One region of the Mesorhizobium sp. M0659 genome, then DNA from elsewhere that is predicted to be linked to it. Evidence: riboswitches for the same ligand, from Rfam matches in the RefSeq annotation. Region 1 holds a riboswitch; the other holds the start of a gene.

The links. Region 1 has a riboswitch for S-adenosylmethionine ahead of NKI31_RS09510 (O-succinylhomoserine sulfhydrylase). Riboswitches for the same ligand answer to the same signal wherever they lie in the genome.
Region 2: another riboswitch for S-adenosylmethionine. It lies ahead of metX (homoserine O-acetyltransferase MetX); the one in region 1 lies ahead of NKI31_RS09510 (O-succinylhomoserine sulfhydrylase).

What each region holds. Positions count from the first base shown of each region.
Region 1 covers NZ_JAMYPY010000004.1:392,209-402,506, forward strand. Annotated here, with positions in the region: gene NKI31_RS09480 (GcrA family cell cycle regulator) at 65-583, opposite strand; gene NKI31_RS09485 (aspartate aminotransferase family protein) at 942-2,141, shown strand; gene argF (ornithine carbamoyltransferase) at 2,160-3,071, shown strand; gene NKI31_RS09495 (Hsp33 family molecular chaperone) at 3,180-4,211, shown strand; gene apaG (Co2+/Mg2+ efflux facilitator ApaG/CorD) at 4,398-4,790, opposite strand; gene NKI31_RS09505 (ceramide glucosyltransferase) at 5,014-6,165, shown strand; gene NKI31_RS09510 (O-succinylhomoserine sulfhydrylase) at 6,177-7,367, opposite strand; SAM riboswitch at 7,425-7,502, opposite strand; gene NKI31_RS09515 (2'-deoxycytidine 5'-triphosphate deaminase) at 7,643-8,737, shown strand; gene NKI31_RS09520 (ABC transporter substrate-binding protein) at 8,839-9,609, shown strand; gene araD1 (AraD1 family protein) at 9,656-10,298, opposite strand, start outside.
Region 2 covers NZ_JAMYPY010000003.1:280,870-291,167, reverse strand. Annotated here, with positions in the region: gene NKI31_RS06850 (DUF1330 domain-containing protein) at 1-199, shown strand, start outside; gene metW (methionine biosynthesis protein MetW) at 207-821, opposite strand; gene metX (homoserine O-acetyltransferase MetX) at 818-1,987, opposite strand; SAM riboswitch at 2,048-2,125, opposite strand; gene hisC (histidinol-phosphate transaminase) at 2,252-3,361, shown strand; gene NKI31_RS06830 (prephenate/arogenate dehydrogenase family protein) at 3,366-4,301, shown strand; gene NKI31_RS06825 (sugar kinase) at 4,309-5,232, opposite strand; gene NKI31_RS06820 (DUF2125 domain-containing protein) at 5,357-6,355, opposite strand; gene NKI31_RS06815 (gamma-glutamylcyclotransferase) at 6,480-7,013, shown strand; gene NKI31_RS06810 (aldo/keto reductase) at 7,178-8,125, shown strand; gene NKI31_RS06805 (LysE family translocator) at 8,208-8,834, shown strand; gene NKI31_RS06800 (lysophospholipid acyltransferase family protein) at 8,904-9,713, opposite strand; gene NKI31_RS06795 (LysR family transcriptional regulator) at 9,829-10,298, opposite strand, start outside.

The DNA of each region.
Region 1 (10,298 bases):
TAAGGTAGCGCCTCACGAGCGCTACCCCATTCCCTACTGCCCAGTCCCCAATCCCTATTCCTAACTACCGGCTTCTGCGCCGCTCTGAAGCCGGCTGGAACGCCACCCTTGCGTGGTACTTGCAGTAAGGTCCGGTTTCGGCCGCCTCGTTGCCGCAGAAGTTGAAGTCTTCCGACAGCGGGTCGCCATTCGGCCATTTGCAGGTGCGCTCGGTGAGATCGGTGAGCTGCAGATGCCGCGAGATCGGCACGACGACGTTTTCGACCGGGCGGATGTAGTGGCGCGCCACTGGCTCGGCGTCGAACTGCGCCTGCAGCGCGTTCGCCCCGATCGACGTCGTGACATGGCGCTGCGTGGTTGCGGCGCGAGGCACCGATTTCTGGATCGAAGATCCCTGCGTTGTCTTCTTCTGACGCGCCGGCGTCGCGGTCGAGCGTCCGCGGCCCGACAGCTTCAGCCGGTGCACCTTGCCGATGACCGCGTTGCGGCTGACCCCGCCGAGTTGTGCGGCGATCTGGCTTGCGCTCAAGCCCTCCGACCACAGTTTCCTGAGAAGTTCGACCCGCTCGTCAGTCCAGTTCATGAGACCGCGCTCCTGCTAAGTGTGCGGCAGCCGGAATCCATTCCCGACCCGGCAATCTTTGCCGGGGCAGACACCACATATATTAGGTGATTAGGTCCGCCGCACGAAATCTAGTTATTTCCCGACTACAATTACCTCATGTGTTGACTCGGTGACAAGAGTCCCAGGTGCAACACGAATCGGTTTTTTAGGTTTTCCCCAACTTGCCCGGTCGCTTATGAGCCGGCGTCTCGTCGGGAGCTTGCCGCGCGCCTCTGCGCGACGTTTTCGTTGACTTCATGGCCGAAAAACACGATAAGCCGCAAAGGCCGCCGCTTTGGCGGCTTTTTTGATTTTTCCGGTACCGGAGACGCATATAATGAGCGGTTCGGCGCTTTACGAGACCTTTGCCCGCGCCCCTTTGGCCTTCGACCATGGCGAAGGCACCTGGCTGGTTACCGACAAGGGCGAGCGATATCTCGATTTCGCTGGCGGCATCGCGGTCAATTCGCTGGGCCACAGCCATCCGCATCTGGTCTCGGCGCTGACCGAACAGGCGGCCAAGCTCTGGCACGTCTCCAATCTCTACGAGATCCCGGGGCAGGCCCGGCTCGGCGAGCGGCTGGCTGACGCCACCTTCGCCGACAAGGTGTTCTTCACCAATTCTGGCGCCGAGGCGCTCGAATGCGCGATCAAGACGGCGCGGCGCTACCAGTTCGTCAAGGGCCATCCCGAGCGCTTCCGGGTCATTACCTTCGAAGGCGCCTTCCACGGCCGCACGCTGGCGACCATCGCCGCCGGCGGCCAGTACAAATATCTCGAAGGCTTCGGCCCCAAGGTCGAAGGCTTCGACCAGGTCGGCTTCGACGACATCGACGCCGCCGAGAAGGCGATCACACCAGAGACCGCCGCGATCCTGATCGAACCGGTACAGGGCGAGGGCGGCATCCGCCCGGTGCCGACGCAATCCTTGAAGCGGCTGCGGCAGCTCTGCGACCAGCATGGCCTGCTGCTGATCTTCGATGAGGTCCAGTGCGGTATCGGTCGCACCGGAAAGCTGTTCGCGCATGAATGGACCGGCGTGACGCCCGACATCATGGCGATTGCCAAGGGCATTGGCGGCGGCTTCCCGATGGGCGCGTGCCTCGCCACCGACGACGCTGTCGTCGGCATGACGGCTGGCGTGCATGGCACCACTTTCGGCGGCAATCCGCTGGCCATGGCGGTCGGCAACGCTGTGCTCGACGTCGTGCTGGAAGACGGCTTCCTCGAAGACGTCCAGCGCAAGGCATTGCTGATGAAGCAGGGCCTGGCGGCGGTCGCCGACGAATTTCCCGATGTCATCGAAGGCATCAGGGGCAGCGGCCTGATGCTTGGCCTGAAATGCGCCATGCCCAACACCAAGGTCAACATGGCGCTGCGCGACCAGCATCTGCTGGCGGTGCCGGCCGGCGACAACGTCATTCGTCTGCTGCCGCCGCTGACCGTCACCGACGCCGAGATTGGCGAAGCGCTCGATCGCATCCGCGCCGGCGCCAAGGGCCTGACCGACGCCATCGCCGCGGCCGCCGCGAAGTAATCCCGAGAACCATTCCCGATGAGCCTTCGCCATTTCACCGATCTTTCCGCCGTTTCCGAAGGCGATCTGCGCCTGATGCTGGACGATGCGGTGGTGCGCAAGGCGCGCCTCAAGGCCGGCGAACGGACCAAACCGCTCGAAGGCAAGGTGCTGGCCATGATCTTCGACAAGCCGTCGACGCGCACGCGCGTGTCCTTCGACGTTGGCATGCGACAGCTCGGCGGCGAGACCATCATGCTGACCGGCACCGAAATGCAGCTCGGCCGCTCCGAGACCATTGCCGACACCGCCAAGGTGCTGTCGCGCTATGTCGACGCCATCATGATCCGCACCACGTCGCATGAGCGGCTGCTCGAGCTGACCGAGAATGCCACGATTCCGGTCATCAACGGGCTGACCGACGACACCCATCCCTGTCAGCTGATGGCCGACATCATGACCTTCGAGGAGCATCGCGGTCCGGTTGCCGGCAAGACCATCGCCTGGACCGGCGACGGCAACAACGTGCTGCATTCGCTGCTCGAGGCCTCGGCGCGGTTCCGCTTCAACCTGAACGTCGCAGTGCCGGAAGGCAGCGAGCCGGCGCAGAAGCACATCGACTGGTCGAAGACCAATGGCGGCAAGCTGCACTTCACCCGCTCGCCCGAAGAGGCCGTCGACCAGGCCGACTGCATCGTCACCGACTGCTGGGTGTCGATGGGCCAGGAACACCGCGCCCGCGGCCATAATGTCTTCTCGCCCTATCAGGTCAATGCGGCGCTGATGGCGAGGGCCAAGTCCGACGCCCTGTTCATGCACTGCCTGCCGGCGCACCGCGGCGAGGAAGTGACCGACGAGGTCATCGACGGTCCGCATTCGGTGGTCTTCGACGAAGCCGAGAACCGGCTTCACGCCCAGAAGGCGGTTTTGGCCTGGTGTCTGGGCGCTTGATCTCCAGGCGCTTGATCTCCAAGCGCTTGATCCGGGGCGGCGTGATGCCTATTTGCGCCGCATCACGCAAATCAAGCGCGTTTGGACGCATGCACCCCTCCGGGCCGCATGGCCGCGCCCTGGAGCTTTGTCATGTTGGAAACGCATCAAGTGACTGAACATCACCCCAAACTCGGCGAGTTCGGCTATGCCGGCGACGATCATGTCGTACCCTTCGAGGTCGGCCCGCTCGACGTGCGCGGCCGCACCGTGCAACTCGGGCCGATGCTCGACGCCATCCTCAACCGTCACGACTATCCCGAGCCGGTCGCCCGCCTGCTCGCGGAAGCCTGTGTGCTGACGGTGCTGCTCGGCACCTCGCTCAAATTCGAAGGCAAGTTCATCCTGCAGACCCGCACCGACGGGCCGGTCGACATGCTGGTCGCGGATTTCTCCACGCCTTCGGCATTGCGCGCCTATGCGCGTTTCGACGCCGACCGGCTGGAGGCCCTGGTGGCCGCAGGCCAGGCCTCGCAGCAGACGCTGCTGGGCAGCGGCGTTTTGGCGCTGACCATCGACCAGGGCGCACACACGCAGCGCTATCAGGGCATCGTCCAGCTCGACGGCGAGACGCTGGAAGACGCCGCGCGCACCTATTTCCGCCAGTCGGAGCAGATCCCGACCGACCTCAGGCTGTCGGTGGCCAAGCTGCTGACGCCCGGCCCCGGCGGTGCGCGCGAGCAGTGGCGCGCCGGCGGTATCCTGGCGCAGTTCCTGCCGCAGTCGCCCGAGCGCATGCGCGTGCCCGACATTTCGGGCGGCGACGGCGATCCGCGTGACGTGACGCAGGAGCCGGCCGACAATTCGTGGCGCGAGCTGGTGGCGCTGCTCGGCACCATCGAGCCGACCGAGCTGATCGACCCGACCATCGGCGCCGAGCGGCTGCTCTACAGGCTGTTCCACGAACATGGCGTGCGCGTCTTCGGCGGCGTGCCGGTCGCCGACCAATGTTCCTGCTCAAGGGACAAGATACGCGGCATCCTCGAGGGGTTTTCCGCGCAGGAGATCAAGGACAGCACCGAAGATGGCGGCATCCACGTCGCCTGCGAGTTCTGCTCGAAGCAGTACGACTTCGACCCGGCGGAGTTTGCAGCTCAGTAGCATCTCTTCCTTCTCCCCGTTCACGGGGAGAAGGTACCCGAAGGGCGGATGAGGGGCAGCGCGAACTTTGGTGAATGGCCGCGCATAGCCTAGGTCATGTGCGTGGAAGATAACCTCATGAGTCTGGCGCTGCCCCTCATTGCCCTGCCGGGCATTTCTCCCCGTATAGTGACGGGGAGAAAACCCCTAATTCACCGTCCGTCGGGTCCCCGGCAGATCCAGCGAAAACGCCGGAATAGCGACGTCGAACGTCTCGCCCTTTTTGTTGCGCATGGTGTAGTGGCCGACCATGAAGCCGGACGGCGTCGAGAGCGGGCAGCCTGACGTGTATTGATAGCTGTCGCCGGGATTGAGCTCAGGCTGGTCGCCGACCACGCCGGCGCCACGCACTTCCTCGACCCGGCCGCTGCCGTCGGTGATGTGCCAGTAACGCGACATAAGCTGCACGAAATCGTCCGACTGGTTGTCGATCGTCACCTGGTAGCCCCAGACATAACGGTTCTCCGCCGGGTCCGAGCGGTCCTCCAGGTAGAACGGTCTGACCTGCACTTCGATGTTGCGCGTGACGGCGCGATACATGGGCTGCTCCGGTTGCGCGGCAAGGAACATTTGTCGCGCCATGCGGTTTGATACGCGCAGAGCGGCATGTCCTGCCAGCCTCAAAGCGCAGGTGCCGACAAACAATGTCATTTAAGTGACACATGACAATGTTGGTGTGCGCAAAACCTTGCCGGCGACTCAACGCCCATCTGTCGACTGACAAAGCAGCCGCGAGCGGCCTTTCCGGAGTGACCAGATCTCGATGGAACCAGCTCTCACAGCCGCCTTCGCTTCCTCCGCTTTGCTTCTTTCCAATCTCGCCAGCATCCTGCTTGCATCGTCGAAGCTGAAAGCGCGCCGTCTCATCCCTCCGCCGTCCAACGAGCAGCCGCCGGTCTCGATCGTCGTGCCGTCGCGCGGCGTGGAGCCGTTCACACAAGAGACGCTGCAGCGAGCCTTCTCGCTCGACTGGCCGCGCTACGAACTGATCTTCTGCGTCGCTCACGCCGACGATCCCGTCGTCAAACTGATAAACAGGGCGATCGTCCTGTTTCCCAACGTGCCGGCCCGGCTGCTGATCGGCGACGACCGCGTCAGCAGCAACCCGAAGCTCAACAACTGCGTCAAGGGCTGGGAAGCGGCGCGCAATCATTGGGTTATTCTGGCGGATTCCAACGTGCTGATGCCTAGGGATTACGTCCAGCACCTGATGGCGGCCTGGCGGACCAATACCGGGCTTATCTGCTCGACGCCGATCGGCTCGCGGCCGGATGGCTTCTGGGCCGAGGTCGAATGTGCGTTCCTCAACACGCTGCAGGCGCGCTGGCAATATGCCGGCGAGGCGCTTGGCCTCGGCTTTGCCCAGGGCAAGAGCATGCTGTGGAACAAGCCGATGCTCGATACCAATGGCGGTATCCGCGCGCTGGCCGCCGAGATCGCCGAGGATGCTGCTGCAACCAAGCTGGTCAACGGACTGGGCCTGCGCGTCGATCTCGTTGCCTCGCCTTTCGAGCAACCACTGGGGCAGCGCCGACTTGTCGACATCTGGTCGCGTCAGGCGCGCTGGGCGCGGTTGCGCCGCGTCACTTTCCCGCTGTTTTTCGCGCCCGAGATCCTGACCGGCGTCGCCGTGCCGTTGGCGTTGGCGCTGGTGGCGGCAGCAAGTGCCGGCATCAGCCTGCCGGGCACGGCGCTTGCCGTACTGGCGGCTGCCTACATTCCCGAATGCGCGCTGGCTGCGGCCAAGGGCTGGCGCCTGTCGCTGCGCATGGTCCCGGCGATGATGGTCCGCGACGTGATGCTTCCCGCCATCTGGGCGCGCGGCTGGCTGAGCGGCGCCGTCGACTGGCGCGGCAACACTATGACCATCGGCACCAAGACGGCCGAACTGGAAGAGGTTTCGTCGGGAGCGTGACGCCTCGCGGCCTACCCGGCTGCCTTCAGCGCCTGCGCAACGTCCTCCAGCAGATCGTCCGTATCCTCAAGACCGACCGACAGCCTGAGCGTTCCCGGCCCGATGCCAAGCTCGGCGCGAGCTTCGTCGCTGAGGTTCTTGTGCGTGGTGGTCGCCGGATGGGTGATCAGGCTCTTGGCGTCGCCGAGATTGTTGGAGATCAGCACGATGTCGAGCGCGTTCTGCAAGGCGAAGGCCGCCTGCTTGCCGCCCTTGACGTCGAGGCAGATCAGCGTCGATCCGCCCATCATCTGCTTCTTGACGATGTCGGCCTGCGGGTGGTCGGCGCGGCCGGGATAGATGACGCGGGCGATTTCCGGCCGTCCTGCCAGGAAATCCGCGATCTTGGCCGCGCTTCCCGTCTGCTGGCGCACCCGAACCGGCAGCGTCTCCAGGCCCTTGAGCAGCGTCCATGCGTTGAACGGCGACAGGCTCGGGCCGGTGTGGCGGAAATAGTCGTGCAAATTCTCGTCGATCCATTTCTTGTCCGACAGGATGATGCCGCCAAGACAGCGTCCCTGGCCGTCAATGTGCTTGGTCGCGGAGTAGACGACGATATGGCCGCCGAGCTGCAAGGGCTTCTGCTGCAAGGGCGTGGCAAAGACATTGTCGACGATCAGCCTGGCGCCGATCGAGGTGGCTAGCGCCGCCACCGCTGCGATGTCGACCACTTCCAGCGTCGGATTGGTCGGGCTTTCCAGGAAGAACAGTTTCGTGTTCGGCCGCACCGCCTTTTCCCAGTTGACGATGTCGGTGCCGTCGACCAGCGTTGCCTCGATGCCGTATTTCGGCGCCAGCGTCTCGACCACCCAGCGGCAGGAGCCGAACAGCGCGCGCGCCGCAACGATATGGTCGCCGGCCTTGGCGCTGCACAGCAGCGCTGCCGTCACCGCAGCCATGCCCGACGCCGTGGCGCGGGCATCTTCGGCACCCTCCAGCGCGCACATGCGCTTTTCGAACATGTCGACGGTAGGGTTGGCATAGCGCGAATAGATGAAGCCCGGCTCCTCGCCCTTGAAACGGGCCTCGGCAGCCTGCGCCGTCTCGTAGACATAGCCTTGAGTGAGATACATCGCTTCTGACGTCTCGCCGAACTGGGAACGCAGCGTTCCCCCGTGCACGAGTGCGGTCTGAGGCTTCCAGTTACGCTTCTTGGTGCTCATCGCTTTTGTTCCAGACACAAAAAAACCGGCCGCGAAAGTCGCAACCGGTCCATATGGCCTTGCGGCCTGACGGTCCTTTAGCGACTTGTTTAACGTGGCTGCAAGCCGACCGGCCAAATCACCACGGGATAACGACCCTTTAGACCTCACCTGCGCTTGCGTCAATTGCCGGCTTCATTAAGAGGTTTGTACCAGGCAGGTTCCGCAATAATATCCAGCGGTTTTGCGGCAAGAACCTGCCACAAAGAGACCGACCTTGGAGCGGAGCCAGCCTTTTGCGGCAGACAGGCATTCTTCCCGATCAGGACATTTCCGCGCTGTTTCAGTCCGGAGCGCTGGAGTCGCCGCGCGCGCTCGATGTCGACCAGGTGCAGCCGGCGAGCCTCGATCTCAGGCTCGGCGACAAGGCTTTTCGCGTGCGCGCCTCCTTCCTGCCGGGTCCCGATCATCTGGTGGCCGACAAGCTTCACCGGCTGAAATTGCACGAATTCAGTCTCGCCGAGGGCGCGGTGCTGGAAACCGGCTGCGTCTACATCGTGCCGCTGCTCGAAAGCCTGGCGTTGCCCGCAAACGTGTCGGCCTCGGCCAACCCGAAGAGCTCGACAGGCCGGCTCGACATCTTCACCCGGGTGATGACCGATCGCGGCCATGAGTTCGACAAGATCGCCGCCGGCTATCACGGGCCGCTTTATCTTGAAGTCAGTCCGCGCACCTTCCCGATCGTCGTACGCGCTGGATCGAGACTGTCGCAGATCCGCTTTCGCACCGGCAACGCGCTGTTGTCGGAGGCAGAGCTGAACGAATTGCACCGCGCCGAGATGCTGGTGGCGACCGAGCCGCCCAACATTTCCGGCGGCGGCATTGCGCTGTCGATCGATCTTGACGGCGACCAGAACGGCCTGGTCGGCTATCGCGGCAAGCATCACACCGGCTTGGTCGATGTCGACAAGCGCGCCGCCCAGGATGCCGTCGATTTCTGGGAGCCGCTCTATAAGAGCGGCGCCGGCGAACTGGTGCTCGACCCGGACGAGTTCTACATCCTGGTCAGCCGCGAAGCCGTGCACGTGCCGCCGCTCTACGCCGCCGAGATGACGCCCTTCGATCCGCTGGTTGGCGAATTCCGTGTTCACTATGCCGGCTTCTTCGATCCGGGCTTCGGCCATTCGGCCTCAGGCGGCACCGGCAGCCGGGCGGTGCTCGAAGTGCGCAGCCACGAAGTGCCGTTCATCCTCGACCACGGCCAGATCGTCGGCCGGCTGGTCTACGAACACATGCTGAAGCGGCCGCAGGCGCTTTACGGCACCGACCTCGGCTCGAATTACCAGGCGCAAGGCCTCAAGCTCTCCAAGCATTTCCGCCCCGCCGGCTGAACCTTCGATCACCGTCAGGCAAAATACTTGCCTGCGCTGCCTCACCATGCTTGGCTGCCTTTCGGTGGCCGGCAAGAGAACGGCGCGCAAGGGGAACCGAAATGCAGATTTCAAGATGGATCATATCGGCAGCGAGCGCTGCCATGCTGGTGATATCGGCCGGCTCGCTGGCTGAGGCGCAGGAGAAATTGAAGATCGGCACCGAGGGCGCCTATCCGCCCTTCAACACCATCACCGCGGACGGCAAGATCGAGGGCTTCGACATCGACATTGCCAATGCGCTGTGTGCGCAGATGAAGGTCGAGTGCGAGATCGTCACCCAGGACTGGGACGGCATCATCCCGGCGCTGCAGGCGAAAAAGTTCGACGCCATCATCGCCTCGATGAGCATCACCGAGGAGCGCAAGAAACAGGTCGCCTTCACCAACAAATACTACACGACGCCGCTGGCGCTGGTGGCGCCGAAGGACAGCGACCTCACTTCCACCGAACCGGCAGCCCTTGCCGGCAAGACGGTGGGCGCGCAGGCCTCGACCACCCAGGCCGACTATGCGCAGGACGCCTATGGCAAGGCCGGCGCCGAGGCGAAACTCTACCCCACCCAGGAAGAGGCGATCACCGACTTGCAGAACGGCCGTCTCGACGCCGTCATCTCCGACAAATTCGTGCTGATGGACTGGCTGAAGAAGGCGAGCGACGGCTGCTGCAAGCTTGTCGGTGACGTCAAGGGCACCGAGACGCAAGCCGGCATCGCTGTCCGCCTGGAGGACACGGCACTTCGCGACAAGCTCAACGCGGCGATAGACGCCATCGTCGCCGACGGCACCTACAAGAAGATCCAGGCCAAGTATTTCGACTTCGATATTTATTGACGGTGGGCGCTGCCAATCTCCCCCCTCAAGGAGGGAGATTACGCTCTCAAAGCGCCTTCACCGCCACCTTAACCGGCTGCTCAATCTCCAGCGGGTTGCGCAGCGGCAGGCCGAAATCCCCGGCCTCGATCTCGAACACGTCGCCAGCCTGAGTCTTGATGCCGTCGGCAAAGGACAGCGTCGCCGTGCCGAACATGTGCACATGCACGTCGCCCGGCTGGCGGAAGGCCGAATATTTGAAGTGATGATGTTCGAGATTGGCGATTGTGTGCGACATGTTCGCTTCGCCCGACAGGAACGGCTTTTCCCACAGCAAATTGCTGTCGCGATAGATTCGCGATGAGCCCCTGACGTCGGCCGGCAGGTCGCCGATCAGGATTTCCGGCCCGAACGAGGCGTTGCGCAGTTTGGAATGTGCCAGGAACAGATAGTTCACCCGCTCGGTAACATGATCGGAAAACTCGTTCGACAGCGTGAAGCCGACGCGGAACGGCGCGCCGTCGTCGCCGATGACATAGATGCCGGCGATTTCCGGCTCCTCGCCGGCGTCCTGCGCAAAGGCCGGCGACATCAGTGCGGCGCCCGGCGCCACCGCCATGGTGCCGTTGCCCTTGTAGAACCATTCCGGCTGCACGCCGGTCTGGCCCTTGGCCGGCTTGCCGCCTTCGAGCCCCATGCGGAACATCTTC
Region 2 (10,298 bases), on a different contig from region 1:
CGACATGGACGTGGTCGAAAACGAATGGCCCGGGCATCTGATCGTCATCGAGTTTCCGGACAGGGCGCATGCGTGGGGCTGGTACGATTCATCAGCCTATCGCGAGATTCTGGCCTTGCGCACCGACAACTCCCACGCCGATGTGATCATCGCCGATGGCGTTCAGCACCCGCACAAGGCGACGAACGTGCTGGAATAGGGGCAAACTACCGCTTCAGCAAGAACACCGCTTGCTGGCCGAAGAAATTCCAGAACCACCATGGCATCGACAGGCCGATCTTCTGGCCGTTGCCGTCGAGCGCGGTGGCTTTCTCGACCGAAGCGCCGAGTTCCTCGACCAGATTGACGAAGTCGCGGATGGTGCAGAAATGGATGTTGGGCGTGTCGTACCAGGAATAGGGCAGGTCCGCGGTTACCGGCATCCGGCCCTTGACGAACAGCGACAGCCGCACCCGCCAGTGGCCGAAATTGGGGAAGGAGACGATGGCGCGGTTGCCGATTCGCAGCAGCTCGTCGAGCACCAGCTTCGGGTTGCGGGTCGCCTGCAGCGTCTGAGACAGGACGACGAAGTCAAAACCCTTGTCCGGATAGAATTCGAGGTCGGTATCGGCATCCCCCTGGATGACCGAGAGGCCGCGCGCCACGCATTCATTGACGCCGCGCTGTGACAGCTCCAGCCCGCGGCCGTCGACCTGCTTGGTCTCCTGCAGGAGTTCGAGCAGCAGGCCGTCGCCGGAGCCGACATCGAGCACCCGCGACTGCGGGGGTATCAGGTTGGCCACGACTTCGAGGTCGACGCGCTGGCTGCCATTGACGCTCATGAGGCGAGCCCCCTTGCGCGGGCCGCCGAGCCGATGAAGCCCTTGATGGCGGCAAACAGTTCGGGTTCATCGAGCAGGAAGGCATCATGGCCGCGGTCGGTGTCGATCTCGACGAAGGAGACGGAGGCGCCGGCGGCGTTAAGCGCATGCACGATCGAGCGGCTCTCCTCGGTCGGGAACAGCCAGTCCGAGGTGAAGGACACCAGGCAGAAGCGGGTCTTGGTCCCGGCAAAGGCATCTGCCAACCGGCCGCCATGGTCGGCGGCGAGGTCGAAATAATCCATCGAACGGGTCATGTAGAGGTAGGAGTTGGCGTCGAAGCGGTCGACGAATGTCATGCCCTGGTGGCGCAGATAGCTTTCGATCTGGAAATCTGCGTCGAAACCGAAGGTCAGCGCTTCGCGGTCCTGCAGATTGCGGCCGAATTTCCGATGCAGGGCGGCTTCCGACAGATAGGTGATGTGGGCGGCCATGCGCGCCACGGCGAGCCCCTTTTCCGGGCGCTTGCCGTGCTCGAAATATTTGCCGCCATGCCAGTCCGGATCGGCCATGACGGCCTGCCGGCCGACCTCGTGGAAGGCGATGTTCTGCGAGGAATGGCGTGCGCCTGTGGCGATCGGCAGGGCCGAGAAGACGCGCTCGGAATAGCATGACGCCCATTCCAGCACCTGCATGCCGCCCATCGAGCCGCCGAGCACGCAAAACAGCTTTTCGATGCCGAAATGGTCGACCAGCATCAGTTGCGCCCGCACCATGTCGCGGATGGTGATGATTGGCAGGTCGAGGCCGTAGGGCTTGCCGGTGGCGGGATTGGTCGAGGCCGGACCGGTGGAGCCGAGGCAGCCGCCGATGACGTTGGAGCAAATGACGAAGAAGCGGTTGGTGTCGATGATCTTGCCGGGACCGATCAGCACTTCCCACCAGCCGGGCTTGCCGGTCACCGGATTGGTGCTGGCGACATGCTGGTCGCCGGTCAGCGCGTGGCAGACCAGGATGGCGTTGGTGCGGGCATCGTTGAGGGCGCCATATGTCTGGTAGGCGATCTGGAACGGCGACAAAAGCGTGCCGGCGTCAAGCTTCAGCGGCTTGTCAGGGCCAAAACGCAACACAGGGCTCGACGGGTTGTCGGCCTCGTTGTTGGTTTTTGTAGCGCGGAGCGCGGCCATGTGACTCTCCTTGCCCGCCGTCAGGCAATAAAAAACCGGCAATGCGATCGCAAAGCCGGTTACGTCACGCAAACGGCCCTTTAGCGAGTTGTTTAACGTGGCTGCAAGCCGACCGGCCAAATCACCACGGAACTGTTGCGTTCTTCTAGAACTCGTGCGGCCCGGCGTCAACGGCCAGCTATTGCCCGCCTCTCGACATTCGCGGCTACGGCTTGTATTTCCGCTGCGGCCTCCGGACGGAGGCATTCTCGATGGATTTGCGACATGGACAAGACAGCGGACAAGGCACGACCGACGCCCCGCGCGGGCATTATGGACATCGACGCCTATGTGCCGGGCAAGAGCACGGCACCGGCCGGCGTCGCCAAGGTCCATAAATTGTCGTCGAACGAGAACCCGCTCGGCCCGTCGCCGAAGGCGATCGAGGCCGCGCGCGAAGTGGCCAGCAAGCTCGATGTCTATCCCGACGGCACCGCCCGCCGGCTGCGCGAGGCGATCGCCGAGGTGCATGGCCTCAACCCGGCAAACATCATCTGCTCCAACGGTTCCGACGAGATTTTGGGCCTGCTGGCGCAGACCTATCTGGCGGCCGGCGATGAGGCCATCATCACCGAACACGCCTTCATGATCTACAAGATCTACATCCAGTCGGCCGGCGGGACACCGGTGACGATCAAGGAAACCGAGGAACGCGCCGACGTCGACGCGATCCTGGCCGCGGTGACGCCGCGGACCAAAATCATCTTCCTCGCCAATCCCAACAATCCGACCGGAACCTATCTGCCGTTCCAGGAGGTCCGCCGCCTGCATTCCGCTCTCCCGGGCAACGTGCTTCTGGTGCTCGACGCGGCCTATGCCGAATATGTCAGGCGCAATGACTATGAGGCCGGCATCGAGCTGGCGGGCAGCGCACAGAATGTGGTCATGACCCGCACCTTCTCCAAGCTCGGCCTTGGCGGCGCGCGCATCGGCTGGATGTATGGCCCACTGCACATCGTCGATGCCATCAACCGCATCCGCGGCCCTTTCAACGTTAACGCAACAGCGATCGAGGCCGGCATTGCCGCCATCCGCGACCGCGCCCATGTCGAGCGCAGTTCGTTGCACAACGAGACCTGGCTTACCTGGCTGAATGAAGAACTGACGAAGCTTGGGCTGCGCGTGACGCCCAGCGTCGGCAATTTCGTCCTCATCCACTTTCCCGACGACAAGAGGCATTCGGCTGAGGCGGCGGACGATTACCTCACCCAGCGCGGCTATATATTGCGGCGCGTTACCGGCTATGGCTTTCCCAATGCGCTGCGCATGAGCGTCGGCACCGAAGAAGCAAATCGCGGCGTCATCGATGCCCTCACGACATTCCTGAAAAGCTGAAACAATGACAGCACCGATGTTTGAAAAGATCGCGCTGGTCGGCATCGGCCTGATCGGCTCGTCGCTGGCCCGCATCATCCGCCGCGAGGGCCTGGCCCGCCATGTCGCCATCGCGACGCGCAGCCCGGCCACGCTGGCGCGGGCGAAGGAGCTCGGTCTTGGCGAGAGCTACACCACCGACGCCAGGGAAGCGGTCCTCGACGCCGACCTGATCATCGTCTCGGTGCCAGTGGGGTCGTCGGGCGAGGTGGCGCAAGAGATCGCAGCGGCGCTGAAAAAAGGCGCCATCCTCACCGATGTCGGTTCGACCAAGGCCTCCGTCATTGCGCAAATGCAGCCCTATGTGCCGGACGGCGTGCACTTCATTCCGGGACACCCGCTGGCGGGTACGGAGAAATCGGGCCCGGATGCGGGTTTCGCCGAGCTGTTCGAAAACCGCTGGTGCATCTTCACGCCGCTGCCGGGAACCGATCCGGCCGCGCTGGAAAAGCTGTCGGAATTCTGGCGGCGCTGCGGCTCCAACATCGACACGATGGACCCGCAGCATCATGACATGACGCTGGCCATCGTTTCGCATCTTCCGCACATCATTGCCTACAACATCGTCGGCACGGCCGACGATCTGGAATCGGTGACCAAGTCGGAAGTGATCAAATATTCGGCTTCCGGTTTCCGCGACTTCACCCGTCTGGCCGCCTCCGACCCGACCATGTGGCGCGACGTGTGCCTGCACAACAAGGATGCCATCCTGGAAATGCTGGCGCGCTTTTCGGAGGACCTCGCCTCGCTGCAGCGGGCGATCCGCTGGGGCGACGGCGACAAGCTGTTCGACCTGTTCACCCGCACCCGGGCCGTTCGCCGTTCGATCATCGAGGCCGGCCAGGATATCGACGTGCCGGATTTCGGCCGGCAGGCGGTCGAGCACCCGGTGAAAAGTTAAATCTGTTTCAGACGGGCCAGGTCGCCGCGACCATGGCCATTGTCTCGGCCCGGTCCGGCGCGCCCAGCCGGCCGCCGAAGCGCTGGCATTTGAGCGCGGCCGCCGCGCTGGCAAAGCGCAACGCCTGCTCGATCGCCATGGTTTCCGCCAACGCGACAGCAAAGGCGCCGTGGAAGACGTCGCCGGCGGCAAGCGTGTCGACCGCCTTGATCTTCGGCGCCGCGATGTGGCGCACGCATCCGGCGGACCGGTCATGCCACCAGCTTCCCGAGGCGCCGCCGGTCACCGCCACGAAGGCGTCGGTGCGGCTGGCGAGGTCGGCACAGGCGGTTTCGGGGTCCAGCGCATGGCCGCAGACGATGCGTGCCGCCGTCTCCGAAGCGACGATGTGCGATGCCAGCGGCAGCAGGCGCTCCAGCACCTCCAGCGGCGCCGTGTCGGCGTCGAGGATTGCCGGGCAACCGGCGTCGCGCGCGGCGGTCAAGGCAAGAGCAGCGGCGCCCGGCCAGCGCACATCGACCAGCACGGCATCGAAGCCGGAAAGATCGGCGACAGGCACCGCCTCGGGGTCGGCCTGCGCCTTTGGGTCGTAGAAGGGCACGATGATGCGCTCGCCATGAGCGTCGACCAGGATCGCGGCCAGCGCCGAGCGGGCGCCTTCGACGCGGCGGACAAAGTCGCAATCGACGCCCTCGGCCTCGATGCCGGCCAGCAATTGGTCGCCGACGGCATCGTCACCTGCACTTGCCCACAGGAACACCTCGGCGCCGAGACGGCGGGCGGCGCAGGCAGCACTTGTCGCCATGCCCGAGGCGATCTGGATGCCGTCCGAGGCGATGAACTTGCCCTGATGCGTGGGCAGGGTTTCGACGCGCAGGATGGTATCCAGCGTCAGCGCGCCAACGCTCAGCAGTTTCACCGGTCGGTTCATGCGTCGGCTTGCTCGAGCATGATCTCTCCCCAAAAGCCGTTGCCGCTCTTTGCGATCATGCTCTGTCTCTTTGTTTTAACGCAATTCCGGACGGAAAACTGCTCACACTTTTCCTGGAATTGCTCTAATCGAGCGGCTTGATCTTGCCCAGCGGAATGAAGCCGAGCGAGACCTTGCCCTTCACCACCTTGAGCGGCATCGACGGTTCGTTGCCGAGCAGCGCCAGACCGGCAAAGCCTTGCTCGATCTGGCTCTTCTGCTCGGGGATTGCGGTGGCGAGGATTGCCGCCACGGCTTTGGGATCCTGCAGCTTGATCGTCAGGTCGGCATTGACCTGGCCGTTGGCGTCGACCGACACCGGGCCGGAGACGGTGATGCGCGCGGTTCCCGACGACAGATCGAGCTTGTGGATGCCGACCGCCTGGCCGCGCAGGCTCCTGGCCTGCGTCTTCATCAGCGCGACGCCGTTCTTCAGCGTCGCGTCGCCGCTGCCGTCGAGCGGCGGCAGCACGCGCCCGCCGATCGCGTCGGCGTCGATCTCAAGATCGGTGAAGCTTCCGGTATAGCCAAGGTCCTGGCCGTCCGGCCGCAACTCGCCCGCCGCCGTTCCGGCGCTGAATAGTGAAACCGGGTCGGTGTCGTCGGCCGGATCGGTCTGGCCGGACAAGCTCTCGGCCTGCAGCGAAATGCTGCGTGGCAAGGGCCAGGAGAGCTTGGCATTGGCCTGCAGATTGTCCCAATCGATCCATAGCGGCGCCATCCCCGGCACCGAGGTGCGCAGCGGCCCACGCAACTCGGCGGCAGGCGACAAAGGCCGGATGAGCTCTGCAACGAAGTTGAAGCTGCCTGCCGAGGCGGCGACGTTCCTGGCGTCGTCCTCGTAAGCCAGATTGTCACAGGAGATGGCAAAACTCAGGGGGTAGCCGCTGACGGTGAGGTTGGCGCAGCCGGCCTCGATGCCTTTGTCCTTGAGCGAGGCTACCGCTTTGTCGGCTTCGCTGCTGACGCGACCGGCGACATAGAACCAGACCGCGCTGTAGGCGCCGAACAGCATAACGACCAAGGCAGCGAGCCACATCAGCCGGCGGCGAAACTTCGACGGACGCTCGTCACTTGACGTCATGCTGCGGCTTTCATTAACGCGGGCGTGTTGCGGGTGGACTGTGGCTTACGCAACAAGCAAAAAGAACAGAAGAGCACCGATTCCGATGCGGCGGCGTCACTCTCGTGCAATCAGGCTTGGCGATATGGGCGATTTTTGGGTTTTTGGCTACGGCTCGCTGATCTGGCGACCGGGATTCGCGCATGTCGAGACCCGCCGCGCGCGGCTTTACGGCTACCGCCGGTCGCTCTGCGTCTATTCCTTCGTGCATCGCGGCACGCGTCAGCGGCCGGGCCTGGTGCTCGGCCTCGACCGTGGCGGCTCCTGCATCGGGCTGGCCTTTCGCGTGCCCGGCGAGCTGCGCGATGAGGTGCTGACCTATCTGCGCGAGCGCGAATTGGTGACCAGCGTCTACCTCGAGCGTGTGCTCGATATCAGTCTCGACGTGAATGGTGCGGCCGCGGGAGAGAGAGTGAAAGCGGTCGCCTATATCGTCGACCGCCAGCATGAGCAGTATGCCGGCGGGCTCGATGCCGCGCATGCGGCAGGTGTTATCCGTGGCGCCGTCGGCCAGTCCGGAAACAACGAGGACTATGTGCTCAACACGCTGCAGCATCTCGCGGCGCTGGGTATCAGCGACCACTGGCTGGAAGAGGTGGCGAAGCGGATCGCCTCGTGAGCCGGTAGACCACGGCGAGCCTGCAGGCGAAGCGCTCGCGCCTTTGTGAAGCGCTGGCCCGCTGGAAAAATTGGCTGAGGCCTTTGACCTCGGCGCGGCGGGACCTAGCTTAGCTGCGGCCCGAAGCATTCGGGTCGCCCGCCGCCAGCCCACGGAGCCCCGTCTTGCAAAAACGCCGTCTCGGTCAAACCGACCTTTCCATCGCGCCGCTGGTCCTGGGCGGCAATGTCTTCGGCTGGACCGCGGACGAGAAGACCTCCTTCGACCTGCTCGACCGGTTCGGCGACGCCGGCCTCAACGCTATCGATACCGCCGATGCCTATTCGCGCTGGGTGCCGGGCCACGCGGGCGGCGAGTCCGAGACCATCATCGGCAAATGGATGAAAAGCCGCGGCAACCGTGACAAGATCATCGTCATCACCAAAGTCGGCTCGGATATGGGACAAGGCAAGAAGGATCTGTCCGCTGCCCATATCGAAAGGGCAGTCGAGGCGTCGCTCAAGCGACTGCAGACCGACGTGATCGACCTTTATCTCTCGCATTGGCCGGACCCGACAACCCCTTATGAGGAGACGCTCGGCGCCTACCAGAAGCTGCTCGCTGCCGGCAAGGTCCGCCATATCGGCGCCTCGAATCTCGACGCCGGCCAGCTGCGCGCCGCGCTCGATGTTGCCAGCCTGCGCGGGCTGCCGCGCTACAGCGTGCTGCAGCCGGAATACAATCTCTACGACCGCTCATCCTTCGACGGGCCGCTGCATGATCTGTGCGTGGCCGAGGATATCGGCGTCATCACCTATTTCAGCCTCGCCAAGGGGTTTTTTAGCGGCAAATACCGTAGCGAGGCCGATCTCGGCAAAAGTGAACGCGGCGGCGGCGTGAAGGCTTATCTCAATGCGCGCGGCATGCGCATTCTGGCCGCACTCGACACTGTGGCGGCGCGCCATTCGGCCAAGCAGGCGGAAGTAGCACTCGCCTGGGTGATGGCGCAGCCCGGCATCACCGCGCCGATCGCCAGCGCCACGACGCTGGACCAGGTCGACAGCCTGGTGCGCGCCGCATCGCTGAAGCTCAGCGCGGAGGATCTCGTGGCGCTGGACAAGGCCAGCGCCTAGCCGCGCAGGTTCGGCACGATCGTCCAAGACGACGGCTGTCCGCCTTGCCACACTGTTCTCCATTATTGGGAGAAGAGGCAGCATGGCCGCAGACATTCTTTCGCAGGCGCAGCCCTGGCAGCAATTGCTGGCGCTGGTGCTGGCGGCAACCGTCGTCATGGGCAGTCCTGGCCCGGCGACGATCAGCGTCACGGCGATAGGGGCCGCCTTCGGCCTGCGCAATTCGCTTCACTACACATCGGGGATCATTTTAGGCACGGTCGCGGTGCTGCTGGTGGTGGCCACCGGCATCAAGGCTATCCTCACCTCGATGCCGGGCGTAGCGCCAGTGCTGGCGGTCGCTTCCGCCGCCTATATTCTCTACCTCGCCTACAGAATAGCGACAGCGCCGCCGCTGGCCGCGCGTGACAGCAGCGCGGTTCTGCCGACCTTCCTCGGCGGCTTCCTGCTCGCCGTTGCCAACCCGAAAGCCTATGTGGCGATTGCTGCGGTCCTTGCTGGCTCCGCGACCGCAGCCGGCGCCGATGCTCTCGGCATCCCGGCCAGGCTGGCGGTTCTCACCCTGATGATCGTAGCCATCCATGTGCTGTGGCTGCTGGCCGGCGCGGCCTTCGCCCGCACCCTGCGCCAGCCGCTGGCGTCGCGGATCATCAATCTGGCCTTCGCGGCGACGCTGGTGCTGACAACGGCGCTGGCGGCGTGGCCTTGAGCCGGCCCGCAGAAGAGATCAAGCTTTGGTCTTTTTTGTTTTGGCGCGATTCAGGACGGAAAAAACCGCTCACACTTTTCCTGGAATTGCTTTGGCGGCCGCGGCGAGTTCGGCCAGCCGCTTGACCGCCGTCGGCGGCATTTGCGGCGGGTTAGGAGCCTGCGATGCCTCGATCAGCAGCTGGTCGCAGGCGGCTTCCGTATCGCCGATCAGCCGGTCCATGAATTCGTCCTTGCCGAGCCCGGGCGGAATCGGCGGCAGGAAGCGGGCCTTGATGGTGCCGGGAAAGCGCAAGAATTTGCGGCGAGGCCAATAGAGGCCGGCGACATGGGCGACCGGTACCACCGGGACGCCAAGCTGCGTATAGAGCTCGACAATGCCGTATTTGTAAGCCGGCTCGTCGCCTGGCGCTCGGCGCGTGCCTTCGGGGTAGATAATCAGCTGGCGCGGATTGCGCCCCATCTCCTGCTTTGTCGATGCAACGACCTGCTTCAACGCCTTGGAGCGGCTGCCGCGGTGAACCGGGATCATCCGCATCTTCAGGATGTACCAGCCGAAGAAGGGGATCCAGGTCAGCTCGCGCTTCAGGATATAAAGCGGATCGTGGAGGAACGGAAAGAAAGCGATCGCGTCCCAAAACGACTGGTGTTTCGGCGCCAGGATGAAAGAGCCCTCCGGCAGGTTCTCGACGCCGGTGATGTCGCTCCTGGTGCCGGCGATCTTGTCGTAGAGCCACAGGCTGGTGCGCGACCAGAATTTCGGCACGAACCAGGCGCGATGGCGTGGCGAGAGGAAGTAGTAAGGGGTCCAGAGGACCATCTGGACGATCAGATTGACATAGAAGACGAAGTTGAACGCCAGCGAGCGGATATAGAGCATGCGGGGAAGGGCCCGTTGAGGAGGTGTGCGTTGGTTACACCAAGCGCGGGCAAAAAGGAAACGCCGCAATGGCCTGACATAGGCCGGCTCGCCACTGACTCAAGCCAGTCTCAACTCACCACGTCGCCTGCAATAGCCGCTGCTTCAGCCGCGGAGCGGCGAAATCGAGGAACGCCCTTAGTTTCACCGCCGGCAGGCCTTGGCCGGCATGGACGAGGCTCACCGGCCACGGCTGCGGCTCGAAGGGTCGCAAGACCGGGACGAGCACGCCGGAACGTACTGCGTCCGCGATCTGGTAGGAGAGCACCCGCGTCATCCCGGCGCCTGCAATCGCGGCATCGATTGCAGCTTCCGCCGTGTTGACGCGCAGCCGTGAGCGGATCGGCACGATCAGTTCGCCCTTGTCGCCGGCAAAGCTCCAGCTGGCGAGCGCTGCAGGCCCTTCGAAACTGATGCATTCATGCGCGGCCAGATCGTCCGGCGTCCGCGGCATGCCATGCGCGGCGATATAGGCGGGGCTGGCGCACACGACGCGACGGATCGCGCCGACGCGGATGGCAATGAGGCTCGAAGGCGCAAGCTCGC